2 regions of the Lentzea kristufekii genome follow, and region 1 is predicted to be linked to the other one. Evidence: riboswitches for the same ligand, from Rfam matches in the RefSeq annotation. Region 1 holds a riboswitch; the other holds the start of a gene.

Region 1 (4,874 bases):
AGCAGACCGACCATGGTGATCGTCGCGACGACGGCGAGCGAACCGCCGATGGCGGCCAGGCGAGGTATGAGCACATGACGGACAACGCCGGGATGAACGCGCCGGGTTCCTGGGTTCAGGAACCCGACAGGTTGCACCCAGGATCTCGACAGGTTCAGCCGAAGACGCTCCCGCACGTGATGTTGACCTGCGCTCCCGTGATCGTGCGCCCCCAGTCCGAGGCCGCGAACACCGCCGCCCGCCCGACGTCGCCGAGCGTCGCCGCCCGCCCGAGCAGCGTGTCGCCGACGATGTCCTCCTCGATCGGCGCCCGATGCTCCACTGGAATCGACTCGGGGATGCCGCCGGTCTGCAAGGTCACCACCCGGACGCCGTGCGGGCCGAGCTCGGCCGCGAGCTGGCACCGCATCGACTCCACCGCGTCGAACGCCGCGAGCAGACCACCGAGCCGCCACTTGCGGTGCGCCGACGGCTCACCGGTGCCGCCGAAGAACAGGATGACCCCGGAGCGCTGCCTGATCATGTGCCGGGCCGCCGCCCTCGACGTGAGGAACTTCGACCGGACCGCCGACACGACGGGACTGAGGTAGTCCTCGACGCTCATCTCGACCATCGGCGTGCCCTGGACGTCGTTGTCGGTGGTGACGTTGACGGAGATGTCGATCCGCTCGAACGCGGCGGCGTGCCGGTCCACCGCCTGCTCGTCCAGCGCGTCGACCACGGCGTACTCGGCGCCGAGCTCGGCGGCCTTGGCCTTGAGCGTCGCCTCCGTGCGGCCGGCCAGGTGCACGGTGGCGCCCGCTTCGGTGAACGCGGCGGCGATCGCGCCGCCCACGCTGCCCGCACCGCCGTAGATGACTGCGGTCTTCCCGTTGAGGTTCATCGGCTCGCCGGTCATGGTGTCGAGGCTAACTCGTCCAAAACCTCGCGGCTCGCTGATGACGACAGGCGTCTGCAAGTACCACCAACCCTTGATCGAATCGCCGTCGACCACACCCAACCTGTGTCCTGTCCGCTCGTACGTCCGTCAAGCTGTTGGTAGCAAGAAAGTGCCTGTTGATGTTGAGTTGGTGGTACTTGCAGACGCCATCAAGGCCGGGCGACGTGCTCGACGCCTAGCGCAGTGCGATGCGTGCCTCGGCCGCGACCGCCTCGGCCACCGCGGTCAGCGCCGGCGACTCGAGCTTCCACTGCTGCCAGTACAGCGGCACGGAGATGGTGCGGCCCGGCACGAGGTCGACGAGGCCGTCCTGGAGTTGTTGCGGTGGCACCATTCCCCAGCCGAGGCCGGCCACGATCGCCCGCACGTACACCTCGGACGACGGCACGTAGTGGCGGTGGTCCGAGGCACCACGGCCGCGGGTCAGCGTGCGCACGAAGCGGTCCTGCAGGTCGTCGTTGCGGTCGAACACGACGACCGGCGCGCCCGGCAGCCACGACTTCGGCGGGCCGTCCTCGTGGCGCTCCACAAAGGACTCCGAAGCCATTGCCGCGTAACGGATCTCGCCCAGCTTCGTCACCGAGCAGCCCGCCACCGGCTCGCGCGAGGACGTCACCGCCGCCATCACCAGGCCCTGCCGCAGCAACGCCGTCGTGTGGTCCTGGTCCTCGCGGTGCAGGTCGAACGAGATCCGCAGGTCGGGCGACACCCGTTGCAGGGCGGGCAGGAACCACGTGGCGAGCGAGTCGGCGTTCACCGCGATCGGCACCCGCACGACCGCGTCCGCGCCGAGCGCCGCGTCGAGGTCCTGGTCCAGAGCGAGCAGTTGCCGACCGTAGCGGACGATCACCTCGCCCGACGGCGTCAGCCGCACCGGGCGCGCCCGCACCAGCAGCACGCGGCCCGTCCGTTGCTCCAGGGCCTTGATGCGTTGCGAGACAGCGGAAGGTGTGACGTGCAGCGCGGCGGCGGCCGCGTCGAACGTGCCCGCGTCGACGACCGCGAGCAGCGTCCGCACCAGGTCGAGATCCATCACAGCCGCTAATGGTACGTAAGAATCTTTAGCTGGTCTCATCAAGACGGCGTAAATACCGTGGAAAGCGTGACTGACCTGCTGCTCGGCTTCGGCACCATGATGACCCTGATCGTCGCGATCGGCGCGCAGAACGCTTTCGTGCTGCGCCAAGGACTTCGGCGACACGCGGTGGCGCAGGTCGTCGCCGTGTGCGCCCTCTCGGACGCGATCCTGGTCGCGGTGGGCGTCGCCGGGTTCGGCGTGATCGTGAAGAAGTTTCCGCAGGCCATCGCGGTCGCGGCGGTCGTGGGCGGGATCTTCCTGCTGGGGTACGGGTTTCTGGCGGCGCGCAGGGCGTTCAGGCCGTCGGTGCTGAACGCGGGAACGGAGACGAACAGCCGGCCCGTGCTGACGGCGCTCGCACTGACGTGGCTCAACCCCCACGTCTACCTCGACACGCTGTTGCTCCTCGGCTCCATCGCGGCCGGACGGTGGCTGTTCGGGGTCGGCGCCGTGACGGCGAGCATCACCTGGTTCGTCGCGCTCGGGTTCGGCGCGCGGCTGCTCAGCCCGTTGTTCGCGAAGCCCCGCGCGTGGCGGGTGCTGGACGGCCTGATCGCCGCCGTGATGATCACTCTCGGGGTGACCCTGATCGCCGGGTCGTGATCATCACCAGCACCGCCGCGACGGCCAGGACACCGCTCGTCACGGGCGCCGCCGTCCCGGCGAAAAGGGACGCCGAAGCGAGGCCCGCACTGACCAGAGCACCGATGACGACCCGAGGCCGAAGATCACCCACGTTTCCGACCCTAGCCCACGACACGCGCATGTTGGGTGGTGATCCAGACCCCACCACCACATGTAGTATCTGCCGCGCCAGTGGTTCACCGACCCGACTCAACCGGGCCGGTGAGGCAAGAGGGAACCCGGTGGGAATCCGGGACTGCCCCGCAGCGGTGAGTGGGAACGAAAGCCGTCAACGAAGCACTGGGTCGCGAGACCTGGGAAGCGACGGCCGGTAGGCGCTAGAGGTACGCCCACGAGTCCGAAGACCTGCCATTGGTGTGCGCGCAAGCCTGCGCGCACGACACGGTGCCCCGAGGGAGGGCGGCTGTGTGCACCAGTGGTGTCGACCGCTGGCGCGCGCACGCGTTTCCTCGGGCCGATCTCGGAGGAGAGAGCGTGCCCGACCGCCTTTCAGTGGTCATCAACGAAGCTTGCGCCGACCTGCCCAACGCGTCGGCCGAGGCGGTTCTGGCCGAGACCAAGCGCAACCTCTACGACGGCATCACCGACGCCGAGCTCGCGCTCGCGCCGATCATGGCCGCCCGCACGATGGTCGAGCACGACCCGGACTACTCCTACGTCAGCGCCCGGCTGCTGCTGGACAAGCTCCGCGCCGAGGCCTGCGGAATCCCCTTGTCGCACGCCGAGATGACCGAGCGCTACCCGTCGTACTTCGCGGACTTCGTCCGCTACGGCATCGAGCTCGGGCAGCTCGACCCGCGCCTGGCCGACTTCGACCTGGCCAGGCTCGGCGCCGCGCTCGACGCCTCCCGTGACCTGAACTTCCAGTTCCTGGGCATGCAGACGCTCTACGACCGCTACTTCCTGCACCACGACGACCGCCGTTACGAGCTGCCGCAGGCGTTCTTCATGCGCGTCTCGATGGGCCTCGCCCTCGAAGAGGACGACAGGAACGCCCGCGCGATCGAGTTCTACGAGCTGCTGTCGAGCTTCGACTTCATGTGCTCGACGCCGACCCTGTTCAACTCGGGCACCACGCGCCCGCAGCTCTCGTCGTGCTTCCTCACCACCGTGGACGACGACCTCGCCGCCATCTTCCACGGCATCAGCAACAACGCGCTGCTCTCCAAGTTCGCCGGCGGTCTCGGCAACGACTGGACCCCGGTGCGCGGCATCGGCGCGCACATCAAGGGCACCAACGGCAAGTCGCAGGGCGTCGTGCCGTTCCTCAAGGTGGCCAACGACACCGCGGTAGCGGTGAATCAGGGCGGGCGCCGCAAGGGCGCGGTCTGCGCCTACCTGGAGACCTGGCACATCGACGTCGAGGAGTTCCTCGACCTGCGCAAGAACACCGGCGACGAGCGGCGCCGCACGCACGACATGAACACCGCGAACTGGGTGCCGGACGAGTTCCTGCGCCGTGTGCGCGCGAACGGGCAGTGGACGCTGTTCTCCCCCGACGAGGTGCCGGACCTGCACGACGCGTTCGGCAGCGAGTTCGCCGAGAAGTACCGCGCGTACGAGGAGAGGGCCGGCAACGGCGAGATCAAGGTCTTCCGCCGCGTGCAGGCCGTCGACCTGTGGCGGCGCATGCTGACCATGCTGTTCGAGACCGGCCACCCGTGGATCACGTTCAAGGACCCGTGCAACCTGCGTTCGCCGCAGCAGCACAGCGGTGTCGTGCACTCGTCCAACCTGTGCACCGAGATCACGCTGAACACCGCGGCCGACGAGGTCGCGGTCTGCAACCTCGGCAGTGTCAACCTCGCCCGGCACGTGACAGAGGCCGGCATCGACCACGCCCGGCTCGAGAAGACCGTGCGCACCGCGGTGCGGATGCTCGACAACGTGATCGACGTGAACTACTACACGATCCCGGAAGCCAGGAACTCCAACCTGAAGCACCGGCCGGTAGGCCTTGGCCTGATGGGTTTCCAGGACGCGCTGTTCACGCTCGGCACGCCAATGGCGTCGCAGGAGGCCGTCGAGTTCGCCGACCGCAGCATGGAGGAGATCAGCTACTACGCGATCTCCGCGAGCGCCGAGCTGGCGCGGGAACGCGGCGCCTACGCGTCGTTCGAGGGATCGTTGTGGAGCAGGGGGATCCTGCCGATCGACTCGGTCGAGGTCCTGGCCGCCGCGCGCGCCGAGGGTGAGCTGGAGCAGAACCGC
Region 2 (4,874 bases), on a different contig from region 1:
GTAGAAGTTGCGGCCGGTCGGCAGCACGTTCACCAGGCCGCGCAACGGAGAACCGGACGGGCCGGCCGGGATGTAGCCGCCGTCCAGCGCGTGCAGGACGTTCGTCATCTCGTCCGTGGTGCGCGCGAGCCGGGGCACGACCTCGTCCGCCGCGAACTCCAGGATCTTCCGCACGTCCTCGGACTCGTGCAGACCCGCCGCGGCGGAACGGTCCCAGCCCGCGTCCTCCATCGCCTGGACGAGCACGCGAGCCTGTTCTTCCACGGCGTCGACGTCCTCGCGGCCCGTGGTGGTGAGGCCGAGTGCCTCGCGCAAGCCGGGCAGCGCGGCGACCTGACCGCCCCACATCTGCCGTGCCTGCAACATCGCCAGCACGAGGTTGACGCGGACGCTGCCGGTCGGTGCCTCGCCGAGGACGTGCAGGCCGTCACGGATCTGGACGTCCTTGACCTCGCACAGCCAGCCGTCGACGTGCAGGATGAACTCGTCGAACTCCGCGTCGTGGGGCCGGTCGTCGAGTCCCAGGTCGTGGTCGAGCTTCGCGGCCTTGATCAGCGTCCAGATCTGCGCGCGGATCGCCGGCACCTTGGCCGGGTCCATCGCGGAGATGTTCCCGTACTCGTCCAGCAACTGCTCCAGGCGCGCGATGTCGCCGTAGCTGTCGGCGCGGGCCATCGGCGGCACGAGGTGGTCGACCAGCGTGGCGTGCGCGCGCCGCTTCGCCTGCGTGCCCTCGCCGGGGTCGTTGACGAGGAACGGGTAGATCAGCGGCAGGTCGCCGAGCGCGGCGTCCGTGCCGCAGGACGCCGACATGCCGACCGTCTTGCCCGGCAACCACTCCAGGTTGCCGTGCTTGCCGACGTGCACGACGGCGTCGGCACCGAAGTTGGACTCGATCCACCGGTACGCGGCCAGGTAGTGGTGCGACGGCGGCAGGTCGGGGTCGTGGTAGATCGCGATCGGGTTCTCGCCGAACCCGCGCGGCGGCTGGACGATCACCGCGACGTTGCCGGACCGCAGCGCGGCCAGCACGATCTCGCCGTCCTTCGACTTCGAGAAGTCGACGAACAACGAGCCCGGCGCCTCGCCCCAGTGCTCGCGCATCGACTCGCGGAACTCGTCGGGCAGCGTCTCGTGGAACTCGCGGTAGTCGGCCGCCGCGATGCGGATCGGGTTGCTCTCGAACTGCTCCTGCGTCAGCCAGTCGGCGTCCTGCCCACCGGCCGCGATCAGCGCGTGGATCAGCTTGTCGCCGTCGAGCTCCTGCACGCCCGGCAGCTCGTCACCGATGTCGTAACCGTGCTCCTGCATGGCCTTCAGCAGCCGGACGGTCGACGCGGGCGTGTCGAGCCCGACCGCGTTGCCGATGCGGGAGTGCTTCGTCGGGTAGGCCGACAGCATCACGACGACCTTGCGGTCGGCGACCGGGATGTGGCGGAGACGGCCGTGCCGGACCGCGATGCCCGCGACGCGCAGCGCCCGTTCCGGGTCGGCGACGTAGACCGTGAGGCCGTCGGCGTCGATCTCCTTGAAGGAGAACGGAACCGTGATGATCCGGCCGTCGAACTCGGGGATCGCGACCTGGGTCGCGGTGTCCAAAGGAGACAGTCCGTCGTCGTTGGAGTCCCAGGACTCGCGGCTCGACGTGAGGCACAGGCCCTGCAGGATCGGCACGTCGAGCGCGGCCAGCGCACCGACGTCCCACGCTTCGTCGTCGCCACCGGCGGACGCCTTGGCGGGGTTCGTGCCGCCGGCCGCGAGCACCGTCACGACCAGCGCGTCGGCCTGGCGCAGCGTGTCGAGCAGCTCGGGTTCGGCGGTGCGCAGCGAGGAGCAGTAGACCGGCAGCGGCCTGCCGCCCTTGGCCTCGATCGCATCGCACAGGGCGTGCACGAAGGCCGTGTTCCCGGCGACGTGGTGCGCGCGGTAGTAGAGCACCGCGACCGTCGGGCCCTCTTCCGGCCGGGTCTCCCGTTCCAGCACACCCCACGAGGGAGTGGCGGCGGGGGCCTCGAAGCCGTGGCCGGTCAGCAGCACGGTGTCGGACAGGAACTTGTGCAGCTCGGTGAGGTTCGCCGGGCCGCCGTGCGCGAGGTAGAGGTGCGCCTCCGCGCAGACGCCACCGGGCACCGTGGAGAGCTCCATCAGCGCCGCGTCGGGCTGCTGCTCACCGCCGAGCACCACCACGGGCAGGCCCCCGGCCAGCAGCCAGTCGAGGCCCTCCTCCCACATCCGGCGACCGCCGAGGATGCGCACGAGGACGAGCTCGACGCCGTCGACCAGCGCGGGCAGGTCGTCGACGGTGAGCCGGGCGGGGTTGCCGAGCCGGTACTCGGCTCCGCTCGCACGCGCCGACAGCAGGTCGGTGTCGGAGGTCGACAGCAGCAGGATCACGCAGGCTCCATCCCTCGTGGGGTCCTCGCCCCAAAGTGCGGGTGACTGGCGAAGCGGAGTTCCTGACTCCCAGCGGTGTTCGCTGGTCACAGTGGCGGGACCGCGCCGGATTCACACCGGCTTCCTCCTGCGCTTCGTCGTTCGGGCTCACCCTAACCGGCGGGTTACAGTCCGACCTATGCGTAGTCACCCGGACGCCTGCCCCGGCGCCGTCGAGCTGCACGCCGCGGCCGACGGCGGGCTGGCGCGCATCCGGGTGCCTGGCGGCACTCTTTCCGCTGCTCAGTGGGATGCCGTCCGTCTTGCCGCCGCCGAACTGGGCACCGGTTCGATCGAGCTGACCTCGCGGGCGAACCTCCAGATCAGGGGGCTCGCGGACGGGGTGGAGCTGGGCGAGCGGATGCGTGCGGCGGGCCTGCTGCCCTCCTGGTCGCACGAGCGCATCCGCAACATCATCGCGGCGCCCATGGACGACAACCAGGCCCTGGTCGACGCGCTGGACGCGGCGCTGTGCGCGGACCCCGGACTGGCCTCGCTACCAGGGCGTTTCCTGGTCACGGTCGGCGCTTCGGTGAGCGGACTGGGCGGCGACCTCGGGCTCGCCGGGGACGTGCTCCTGCTCGCCGGTACCGATACAGGTGTCCGCGTGTCCGACCCGGTCGACGCCGTCGTGACCGCCGCCCGCCTGTTCCAGTCGATGCGCGGACCCGCCTGGCGCCTGTCCGAAGTGGACGACGGTGTGCGAAAGATCACCGCTCACTTCGGCGCCACCGACGCCCCTCGCTTCACCCCGGTTGTGACTCCTGTCGCACCTTCACCGTTGACCCCGGGAGTTCCGCTGGGCCGGCTCGACGCCCGCCGGCTGCCCGGCGTCCCCCTCCGCCTGACCCCGTGGCGCAGCCTGGTCGTGCCCGCCGGCACCGACGTCACCGGCCTGATCACCGACCCCGCCTCCCCCTGGCACGGCGTCAGCGCCTGCACCGGCCGCCCCGGCTGCGCGAAGTCGCTCTCCGACGTGCGGGCAGATGTGCGCGCTTGGGTCGATGCGCCCGCGCAGACCCATGCGCCTGCACAGGCCGATGCGTCGCACCACACACACGCGCCAGGCCGGGTACCCCCAATTTCAATTCCAGGGAGCAGGTCCGACAGGCCCGGCGCGGTGCACTGGTCGGGCTGTGCCCGCCGGTGCGGCCGTCCCGCCGGCGATGTGATCGAGTTCGTCGCGACCGGCGACGGCTACGAGGAGATCCGTTGACGCAGTACATCAAGGACGGGGCGGAGATCTACCGCCAGTCCTTCGCCACCATTCGCGCGGAGTCGGACCTCACCAGGTTCCCCGGCGACGTCGCGAAAGTCGTCGTCCGCATGATCCACGCGTGCGGCATGACCGACCTGCCGGACGACGTCGCGTTCTCCCCGAACGTCGTGCGCGACGCCCGCGCGGCGTTGCGGGCGGGCGCCCCGATCCTGTGCGACGCCAACATGGTCGCGTCCGGCGTGACCCGCCGCCGCCTGCCGAAGGACAACGAGGTCCTCTGCTACCTCCAGGATCCGCGCACCCCCGCGCGGGCGCAGGAGATCGGCAACACGCGCAGTGCCGCCGCCCTTGAGCTGCTCGCGGACCGGTTCGACGGCGCGGTGATCGCGATCGGCAACGCCCCCACCGCGTTGTTCCACCTCCTCGACCTGATCGCCGCCGGAGCACCGCGACCCGCCGCGGTCCTGGGCATCCCGGTCGGGTTCATCGGGGCGGCGGAGTCCAAGGAAGCTTTGGCCGCAACGGATCTGGAGCACCTCGTGGTGCGCGGCCGACGCGGCGGCAGTGCCATGACGGCGGCGGCCATCAACGCGATCGCGAGCGAGGAAGAATGACGGGCAAGCTCTACGGCGTCGGCCTGGGTCCCGGCGACCCGGAACTCGTGACGGTCAAGGCCGCGCGACTCATCAGCGAGGCCGACGTGGTGGCGTTCCACAGCGCCCGGCACGGCAAGTCGGTCGCCAAGACCATCGCGGCGCCGTACTTCCGTAGCCGAAATGATCCGAATCCGCAGATCATGGAACAGCTCGTCTACCCGGTCACGACCGAGTACACGGACGACTACCAGGGCGAGATCGACGCCTTCTACGAGGAGGCCGCCGGCAAGCTGGCCGCGCACCTCGACGCCGGACGCGACGTCGTCGTCCTGGCGGCGGGAGACCCGTTCTTCTACGGCTCCTACATGCACATGCACAAGCGCCTGGCCGACCGCTACGAGTGGGAGGTCGTCCCTGGCGTGACGTCCGTGAGCGGCGCGTCCGCCGTCCTCGGCACCCCGCTGGTGGAACGCGACGAGGTGCTCACGATCCTGCCCGGCACGCTGCCGCCCGCCGAGCTCGCGGCCCGCCTCGCCGACACCGACTGCGCCGCGATCCTCAAGCTGGGCCGCACTTTCGGCAACGTCCGCGAGGCGCTGGAGACGGCCGGCCGGCTCGACGGCGCC

Evidence for each region. A riboswitch is a leader RNA that binds a small molecule or an ion and turns the genes downstream of it on or off. The one in region 1 is predicted to bind cobalamin.
Region 2: another riboswitch for cobalamin. It lies ahead of cobN (cobaltochelatase subunit CobN); the one in region 1 lies ahead of SK571_RS05680 (ribonucleoside-diphosphate reductase subunit alpha).

The regions. Positions count from the first base shown of each region.
Region 1 covers NZ_JAXAVV010000002.1:451,189-456,062, reverse strand. Annotated here, with positions in the region: gene SK571_RS05700 (DUF998 domain-containing protein) at 1-74, opposite strand, end outside; gene SK571_RS05695 (SDR family NAD(P)-dependent oxidoreductase) at 155-883, opposite strand; gene SK571_RS05690 (LysR family transcriptional regulator ArgP) at 1,116-1,973, opposite strand; gene SK571_RS05685 (LysE/ArgO family amino acid transporter) at 2,073-2,621, shown strand; cobalamin riboswitch at 2,819-3,030, shown strand; gene SK571_RS05680 (ribonucleoside-diphosphate reductase subunit alpha) at 3,138-4,874, shown strand, end outside.
Region 2 covers NZ_JAXAVV010000014.1:92,548-97,421, forward strand. Annotated here, with positions in the region: gene cobN (cobaltochelatase subunit CobN) at 1-2,394, opposite strand, end outside; cobalamin riboswitch at 2,430-2,564, opposite strand; gene SK571_RS27255 (hypothetical protein) at 2,573-3,649, shown strand; gene SK571_RS27260 (precorrin-8X methylmutase) at 3,646-4,266, shown strand; gene SK571_RS27265 (precorrin-2 C(20)-methyltransferase) at 4,263-4,874, shown strand, end outside.